4 regions of the Nocardiopsis sp. NPDC006832 genome follow, and region 1 is predicted to be linked to each of the others. Evidence: riboswitches for the same ligand, from Rfam matches in the RefSeq annotation. Region 1 holds a riboswitch; each other region holds the start of a gene.

What was found. A riboswitch is a leader RNA that binds a small molecule or an ion and turns the genes downstream of it on or off. The one in region 1 is predicted to bind thiamine pyrophosphate.
Region 2: another riboswitch for thiamine pyrophosphate. It lies ahead of thiO (glycine oxidase ThiO); the one in region 1 lies ahead of ABZ717_RS09990 (3-oxoacyl-ACP reductase).
Region 3: another riboswitch for thiamine pyrophosphate. It lies ahead of thiC (phosphomethylpyrimidine synthase ThiC); the one in region 1 lies ahead of ABZ717_RS09990 (3-oxoacyl-ACP reductase).
Region 4: another riboswitch for thiamine pyrophosphate. It lies ahead of thiD (bifunctional hydroxymethylpyrimidine kinase/phosphomethylpyrimidine kinase); the one in region 1 lies ahead of ABZ717_RS09990 (3-oxoacyl-ACP reductase).

What each region holds. Positions count from the first base shown of each region.
Region 1 covers NZ_JBEYLC010000015.1:23,695-25,888, forward strand. The annotation lists gene ABZ717_RS09985 (LLM class flavin-dependent oxidoreductase) at 1-527, opposite strand, end outside; gene ABZ717_RS09990 (3-oxoacyl-ACP reductase) at 527-1,309, opposite strand; TPP riboswitch at 1,360-1,462, opposite strand; gene ABZ717_RS09995 (hypothetical protein) at 1,659-2,027, opposite strand; gene ABZ717_RS10000 (hypothetical protein) at 2,024-2,194, opposite strand, start outside.
Region 2 covers NZ_JBEYLC010000017.1:80,258-82,451, forward strand. The annotation lists gene thiE (thiamine phosphate synthase) at 1-580, opposite strand, end outside; gene ABZ717_RS11005 (Rv2175c family DNA-binding protein) at 661-1,020, opposite strand; TPP riboswitch at 1,108-1,219, shown strand; gene thiO (glycine oxidase ThiO) at 1,217-2,194, shown strand, end outside.
Region 3 covers NZ_JBEYLC010000001.1:81,853-84,046, reverse strand. The annotation lists gene ABZ717_RS00370 (SOS response-associated peptidase) at 1-544, shown strand, start outside; TPP riboswitch at 676-791, shown strand; gene thiC (phosphomethylpyrimidine synthase ThiC) at 781-2,194, shown strand, end outside.
Region 4 covers NZ_JBEYLC010000022.1:25,244-27,437, forward strand. The annotation lists gene ABZ717_RS13000 (sodium:alanine symporter family protein) at 1-248, shown strand, start outside; gene thiD (bifunctional hydroxymethylpyrimidine kinase/phosphomethylpyrimidine kinase) at 322-1,125, opposite strand; TPP riboswitch at 1,114-1,212, opposite strand; gene ABZ717_RS13010 (DUF368 domain-containing protein) at 1,280-2,194, opposite strand, start outside.

The sequences.
Region 1 (2,194 bases):
TCGTCGCTCCAGGAGTCCCACAGCCCCAGCACCACCTCCACGAACTCCTCGGCTCGCGCGTAGCGCTCCTGGTGCGCGGGCATCCGCTCGTATCCGTGGTTACGGGCCTCGGTGTCGAACATGGACGTCACCACGTTCCAGCCCACTCGGCCTCCGCTGATGTGGTCCAGGGAGGCCAGCAGGCGTGCCGCGTGGAAAGGCGTGTAGAACGTGCTGGAGACGGTGCTGACCAGACCGATGTGCCGGGTGGCCCGGCTCATGGCCGCCAGAGCGGTCAACGGTTCGAGGAACCACCACGGGCCACCGGCGACGTCGCCCGTGGCGTGGCCGTCGGCGAAGAACACCGCGTCCAAGCGGCCGCGTTCGGCGGTGCGGGCCAGTTCTTCGAAGTAGGTGATGTCACCGATCCGTTCGGCCGGCGAGTCGGGGTGACGCCAGGCGGCCTTGTGGTGGCCACAGCCGAAGATGAACAGGTTGAGGTGCATCCGGCGATCGGGGGCCTGGTCAGGCGCGGAAGCGGCGGTCATCAGTTCATCACCAGCCCGCCGTCGACGACGAGGTTTTGACCGGTGACCGCGCGCGCCCAGGGAGAGGCGAAGTACAGGGCCGCGTCGGCGAACTCGGCCGGTGTGGTGACCCGGCGCAGCGGTGTGGAGGAGGCGATCATGTCGAAGACGCTCTCGGGGGTGGCGGAGCTGGCGTCGGTGGTGCGCAGCAGACCACCGGAGACCATGTTGACGGTGATGCCGTCGGGTCCCAGGTCGTGGGCGAGCGTGCGGGTCAGCGACAGCAGCGCCGCCTTGGCCGCTGTGTAGTCGTGGTAGGGGACGACCGGGTGCTGGAACAGGTTGGTGCCCACGTTGATGACCCGGCCGAACCCTTGGCCGCGCATGGAGGCCAGGGCCGCCTGGACGGTGTTCAGTGCGCCGTGGACGGTACCGCTGAACTGCTGGTCGAGGTGTTGTGGGGTGAGCGTGTCGGCGTGGGGTCGTGCGTCGCCGTTGAAGGAGAAGTCGGCGAGCGCGTTGTTGACGACGGTGGAGACGGAGGAGCCGAAATGGCCCTCTGCGGTCTGGACCATCGAGGCGACCTGTTCGGGGTCGCGTACGTCCGCTCGCACGGCCAGGGCGCGGTCGGGGTGGGTGGCGGCGAGCTCGCGAGCCGCTTCTGCGCTGTGGAGGTAGTTGATCACCACTCGGGCGCCTTGCCCCAGGAAGGCCTGGACCAGCCGGGACCCGAGCCCTCGGGCCCCGCCGGTGACGACGACCGTCTGTTGGTCGATGGGGAGTGCGGTGCGGGAAGAACTCATCGGTGGCCTTTCTGGCATGGGCGAAGGCGTCCCTTCGGCCACCGATACCACCGGCCATGTACGGACATCCCTTCGCCGGTATGACCCGGATCAGGTTCGACGGGTGTCATCTCAGCCCTGATCAGTGGATTCAGGGCACCCCGTGTCACTGCCGATCAAGGTAGCCCATAGGCACCCTCTCGGGCCACCGGCCGGTGCCGCGCTCGCCTCCCGCTCGGCGATCGCACCTTCGGGGAGCCGGCCGGTTGGTGCCCCTCCACGTCGACGGGCAAGGGAATGCTCCCGAGCACACGTCGACGCCCGGGTGGGGTGGTCCGGGCCCAGACTTCCGCTGCGGTCTCCAGGGCTTCTATTGGATCGCCACGTCCGTCAGACCATCGAAGGCGTCCAGGACCAACTCCTTGGTTCGGTAGGTTCCGAACCTGGCGATCTCGTTGTTCTTCAGGCCGCCCTTGGCCGTCTGGAAGGTCTCCAAGACATAGTCCACCTCCTGCCGGTCGAGCCCGTAGAGGCGGAAGCAGTAGGCGTCCAGTTCGGCGCGGATGGTCGCACGGCGTTCTTCGTCCCACGGGAAGGGTGGGCCTTCGTGGCCGAGGTCCCTGGCCAGAGGTTCCATGTCATGGGTGGTGTAGATGAGTTCGAGGACGCGAGGCACCAGGAAGCCGAGATGGGGTTCCAGCTGCTCGGGTGTGGGCACGGGAAGCTGTTTCCAGGTCATGAGGGACATGTGCGCGCCGTTGATCTTCTGGCGGCCGACGAAGTCGAAGACCAGGCAACTCTGAACGGCGCACAAGGCCGCGACCAGGTGCGGTCTCCGTTGCACGAACATGAGCGGGAAGGTGTGGCCGACGGCCACACGTGGCAGGAAGGCGGGAATCCCGGTTC
Region 2 (2,194 bases), on a different contig from region 1:
CGACACGCGAGGCGCCGGCGTCGAGCACCTCGTCGATGGTGGTCAGGTCGATGCCGCCGATGGCGAACCAGGGTCGTTCGGTCCCCAGTGCGGCGGCCTTCTCCACCAGGGCCGGGCCGGCGGCAGGGCGTCCCGGCTTGGTGGGGGTGGCCCAGGTCGGTCCGACGCAGAAGTAGTCGCTGCCGGCTTCCTCGGCGGAGGCCATGGCGGCCTCGACGTCGTTGTTGGATCGCCCGATGACGGGGTCCGCGCCGATGATGTCCCTGGCCATGGACACGGGCAGATCGCGCTGTCCCAGATGCAGAACGTCGGCGCGCACCGCGCGGGCGATGTCGGCGCGGTCGTTGACGGCGAGCAGCGCGCCGTGGCGTTCGCACGCCTCGCGCATGACCTCCAGCGCGGCGAGTTCCTCGCGGGCCTCCAGCCCCTTGTCCCGGAGCTGGACGATGTCCACCCCTCCGGCCAGGGCCGCGTCCGTGAACTCGGCGAGGTCACCGCGCTCGGTACGGGCGTCGGTGCACAGGTACAGAAGGGATGCGTCCAGGCGCTCGCGCAGGCTGGTTCCGTGGTTGGTCCTCACACCCGACACATTAGGCCCTGGTCGTCGAGAGACCCAAGGGCGCACCCCCCGGTGCGCCCCATGGAGCGAACGGCGATCACTCAGAAGGCCATGGCCTGGGCGCGGCGACGCACCTCGGTGCCCCGGTTCTCGCGCATGGCCTGGATCGGGGTCCCCGGAAGGGTGTCGTCCGGTGTGAAGAGCCAGCGCAGAGCCTCCTCGGTGGAGAAACCCGCGTCGGAGAGCAGCACGATGGTGCCGGGCAGCCCCTTGACGAGGTCGTCACCGTCCAGGAAGGCGGCGGGGATGGAGAGTTCTCCCTTGCGAACCACGCCCATGAGGCGGTTCTCGCGGATGAACGTCTTGATCCGGTTCGGGCTGACGCCCAGCGGCTCGGCCGCCTCGCGCAGGGTCAGCCAGTCGCCGACCAGTTCGTCGATGTCGAGGTCTTTGTGTGTCACCCTCCCAATCTGCCACACCCCACCGGCCACCGAGGACCGCCCGAACCCGTGCGGGGTCACCTGGCCTAGGATGGCGGGGAGCGAACAGACATGTCCCGCGGGAGCCGGGTGGACCCGGCTGAGAGGGAGACCGAGCAGTCTCCGACCGCACGAACCTGATCCGGATCATGCCGGCGAAGGGAGGGGAGCGCGCACCATGCGCGACTTCGAGGATTCCCGCTACAGGACCGGTTCCGACACCGATGGTGTGGTCGTCGTCGGTGGCGGCGTCATCGGGAGGGTGGTCGCCTGGCGGGCGGCCCGACACGGTCTGGACGTCACCCTGGTCGAGCCCGATCCCGTCACCGAACCCGCCGACGCGCGTTCCTCCTCCGCCGTCGCGGCGGGCATGCTCACGCCCGCCACCGAGGCGATCTTCGGTGAGGAGGAACTCATGGGACTCGGCGTCCGCTCCGCGCGGATGTACGACTCCTTCGTCGCCGAGGTGGAGGCGGACTCCGCCATGTCGGTGGGCCACCACCGCACCGGAACGCTCCTGGTCGCCTTCGACCGGGACGACCTGGCCGTCCTCGATGAACTCCACGACCTGCAACGACGTCTGGGCATCGCCACCGAGCGGTTGAACAGTCGAGAGTGCCGCCGGTTGGAACCCCACCTGGCCCCTTCGGTGCGGGGCGGGGTCCTGGCCCCAGAGGATCACTCCGTCGACCCCCGCCGTCTACTTCCGGCCCTGGCCCGGGCCGCCGAACGCGCGGGCGCGCGCGAGGTGGCCGGGGCCGTGACCGAGGTCTCCTCCCCCGGTCCCGACGGGGCCCGGTTGGGAGTGCACCTGGCCGACGGCACCGTTCTGCCGACCCACCAGGTCGTCCTCGCCGCGGGTTGCCTGAGCGACCGGATCACCCTGCCCGCGCCGGTGCTGCCTCCGATCCGGCCGGTCAAGGGACAGTTGTTGCGCGCCCGGGTCCGTGAGGGGGAGCCCCCGCTCGTGGAGCGGACGGTGCGCGGCCTGGTCCGCGGCTTCCCGGTCTACCTGGTGCCCCGCGCCGACGGCGAGGTCATCGTGGGCGCGACCCAGGAGGAGCTGGGGTACGACACCGCCCTGACCGCGGGCGGGCTCTGGCAGGTGCTGCGGGACGCGCGCGAACTCGTTCCCGGGGTCACCGAGCTGGAGGTC
Region 3 (2,194 bases), on a different contig from region 1:
CGACAAACCCGCGTTCCGGTCGGCCTTCCGCCACCGTCGCTGCCTGTTGCCCGCCGACGCCTACTACGAGTGGCAACTGCTCAACAAGGACGGCACCGCCGAGGCCAGTACCTCGCCGGCCACGGACCCCGGGCACCGCAAGCGCAAGGCCAAGGCGGCCAAGAAGCCCTTCTCCATCCACTACCAGGGCGACGAACCGCTGGCCATGGCCGGGATCTTCGAGCGTTGGCGCGACCCCGAGGTCGCCGAGGACGACCCCGCCGCCTGGGTGTGGTCGTGCGCGGTGATCACCACCGAGGCCGCCCCCGAACTCGCGCACATCCACGAACGCATGCCCGTGATCATGCCCGCCGACGACTGGACGACCTGGCTCGACCCGACCTCCGGCCCCGACGACCTGTCCCACCTGCTGAACGCGACCCCGGTGGACCGGTTCTCCGTCGACGAGGTCTCCACCGACGTCAACAGCATCAAGAACAACCGCCCCGACCTGCTGGAACCCCTTCCGGACGATGGCGAAGAACAGGCGGACACACTCTTCTGACCTCGGCGAGGGTGGACAGGCCGGGGGCGGCCCTGTGTATGGTGTCCGGGGCCACAGGGGGAGTACCTTCCCCCCCGGCCGGGACGACGTGATCGACGCGTCCCTGGGCACGTTCGCCGTGCCGACATGTGAATACGCAACGCGGGAGCTCGCGCCATGGCGGGCTGAGAGGGCGACTCATCGGTGTCGCCGACCGCAGAACCTGTTCGGGTAATTCCGACGTAGGGAGGCCTGCCATGACGGCTATGGACAGCCGTGATCTCTCCACCGACGACGCGCACCGCGTGACGACCGGTCCCATCATGGGATCTCGCAAGGTGTACCGCGAGACCGAGACCCCCGAGGGTCCCACGCTCCGCGTTCCGCGACGTCGGGTGGAACTCACCAACGGCAGCCACTTCGATCTGTACGACACCTCCGGCCCCTACACCGACGACACCGCCGACATCGACGTCCACCGGGGTCTGCCCCGCACCCGTGCCGACTGGGCCCTGGATCCGATCGACGGATCGGTCACCCAGATGACCTACGCCAAGGCCGGGACCATCACCCCCGAGATGCGCTTCGTCGCCGCACGGGAGGGGGTCGCCCCCGAGTTCGTCCGCGACGAGGTCGCCATCGGCCGGGCCGTCATCCCGGTCAACCGCAACCACCCCGAATCCGAGCCGACCATCATCGGCAAGAGGTTCCTGGTCAAGATCAACGCCAACATCGGCAACTCCGCCGTCACCTCCTCCGTCCCGGAGGAGGTGGAGAAGATGGTGTGGGCCACCCGCTGGGGCGCCGACACCGTGATGGACCTGTCCACCGGCAAGCGCATCCACCAGACCCGCGAACGCATCATCCGCAACTCTCCGGTGCCCATCGGCACCGTCCCCATCTACCAGGCGCTGGAGAAGGTCGACGGGGATCCCACCAGGCTCGGCTGGGAGATCTACAGGGACACCATCATCGAACAGGCCGAACAGGGCGTGGACTACATGACCGTCCACGCGGGCGTCCTGCTCCGCTACGTGCCCCTGGCCGCCCGCCGCGTCACCGGCATCGTCTCGCGCGGTGGCTCCATCATGGCCGCCTGGTGCCTGGCCCACCACAAGGAGAGCTTCCTCTACACCCACTACGAGGAACTCTGTGAGATCTTCCGCCGGTACGACATCACCTTCTCCCTCGGTGACGGGCTGCGCCCCGGGTCCATCGCCGACGCCAACGACGAGGCCCAGTTCGCCGAACTGCGCACCCTCGGCGAGCTCACCCACATCGCCCGCTCCCACGACGTGCAGGTGATGATCGAGGGACCCGGGCACGTACCCATGGACAAGATCGCGGAGAACGTCCGTCTGGAGGAGGAGCTGTGCGGCGAGGCGCCGTTCTACACGCTCGGCCCCCTGGCCACCGACGTCGCTCCCGGATACGACCACATCACCTCCGCTATCGGCGCCGCGCAGATCGGATGGCACGGCACCGCGATGCTCTGCTACGTCACCCCCAAGGAACACCTGGGGTTGCCCGACCGGGACGACGTCAAGACCGGGGTCATCACCTACAAGCTCGCCGCGCACGCCGCCGACGTCGCCAAGGGACACCCCGGGGCACAGGAGTGGGACGACGAACTGTCCAAGGCGCGCTTCGAGTTCCGTTGGCGGGACCAGT
Region 4 (2,194 bases), on a different contig from region 1:
AGTTCCTGGGCGGACGCAAGCTGGTCCTGCCCTACCGACTCATCTTCATCGTCATCATCTTCATCGGTTCGGTCGCCAGCCTCGACTCCGTCTGGCTGTTCAGCGACATCGCCAACGGCCTGATGGCGCTGCCGAACCTGGTGGGGTTGCTCCTGCTGTCCCCGGTCATCGTGGCGGAGAGCAAGAGGTTCTTCGGTCACCCCGATTGGCGTAACCCGGACGCGGTGATGGACGACGTCCAGCGCTAGCCGACTCGCACGCCCCACGGGGAGAATATGAAGGGGGGACCGGTCCGCACGGGCCGGTCCCCCCTTCGTGTGATCACCACCAGGCGTGGAAATGGTGCACGGGGCCCTGGCCGCCGCCGGCGTCGATCTCGTCGGCGTGGCGCAGCGCCTCGGTCAGCCAGGTCTTGGCGTCGGCCACGGCGGTGGCCACGTCCGGGCGTTGGGGGATCAGCGCGGCGATCGCGGAGGACAGGGTGCAGCCGGTGCCGTGGGTGTTGCGGGTCGCCACGCGCGTGGCGCTCAGCTCGACCGGGGCGGACTCCCCGTCGACCAGCAGGTCGACGCTGTCGGTCCCCGCCAGGTGCCCGCCCTTGAGCAGGATCCGACGCGGCCCCAGCTTCAAAAGCCTCTCGGCCTGGGAGCGCATCGTGGCCAGGTCCGTGGCCTCCTCCTCGTCGAGCAGGTCGGCGGCCTCCGGCAGGTTCGGTGTGAGGAGGTCGGCGCGCGGCAGCAGTTCACCGCGCAGCGCCTCCATGGCCGAACGCTCCAACAACCGGTCGCCGCTCTTGGCGACCATCACCGGGTCCACCACCACGTTCGACAGCCCGTGCCGGTCGATCGCGGCGGCCACGGCCTCGGTGACCTCGGCGGTGCCCAGCATGCCCACCTTGACCGCGTGGACCGTCGCGTCCTCGAACAGCGTCTCCATCTGGTCGACGACGAATGAAGCGGGGACACCGTGAACCCCGGTGACCCCGCGCGTGGACTGGGCGGTCAACGCCGTCACCACGCTCATCCCGAAGACCCCGTGGGCGGAGAACGATTTCAGGTCCGCCTGGATGCCGGCGCCCCCACTGGGGTCGCTTCCGGCGATGGACACGACGTTGTACACGCTCATCGGCGTTCCTTCGCTAGTACGAACTAGGGCAGGTTCGACGGGTGTGCTCTCAGCCGGGTCGTTTCCCCGGCACCCCGCGCCGTCGGGGTCGAAGCGCGGTGAAGCGCTCGCTCGACCCCGACTCGGTATGTGGTTGTGGGTACGACTCTAAGGGTCAGACGGAGACGCTCTCGTGGCCGGCCTCGACCTCACGCTGGAGCCGCTTGCGGCGCTCCCACAGGATGGACACCACGATGATGGCGAAACCGGCCACCATCAGGGCGACCGTCAACGGGACCTCGGTGGGAGCGAGGATCTCTCGGTCCTCGCTCTGCCAGGGCCACAGGGCACGCAGCGAACCCGCCATCAGGCCGGTCAGGACCACCAGGGTCAAGTGGTGGAAGTTCTCCAGGAAGTACTGGAGGACCTTGACGAAGAGCGCCAGGCCGGTGAGCGCGCCGAGGGCGAAGGCACCGATGTAGACGAAGTCGAGGTTCTCCAACGCGTCCTTGCTCGGAGTGTACAGACCGACGGCCAACAGGATGAAGGAACCGGAGACGCCCGGCAGGACCAGCGCGCAGATCGCTACCGAGGCGACGAGGAAGACCACCACCGGGTGCGGGGGCAGGTTGGCGCCGGGGAGACTGGTCAGGAAGAACGACAGTACGGCGAAGACCAGGGCCAGGAGGTAGTGTCCGGCCTTCCATGACTTGCCCGCGCCGGTGTAGGGGATCCACAGACAGGCGAGCACCAGACCGAAGAAGATCGCGTATGCGTACTGGGTGTACTCCTCCACCAGCGGGGCGATGAGCAGCAACGCTCCCACCAGGGCCACCGCCATGCCGATCAGGGCGGGGACGAGGACGGACCATTCCACCTGGCGGAACTGCTCCACAGCGCGGTCCTTGCCGCGACCTCGGGGCACGTCGGTGACGTAGCGCTTGATCCCGCTGACCATGTGGCCCGCGCCACCGATCAACTGGTCGTAGAGGCCGACGATGAGCGCGACGGTGCCACCGCTGATACCGGGAAGCGCTTCGGAGGTGCCCACGGCCCCGCCGCGCACCGCGTTGAAGATGTAGGAGCCTAC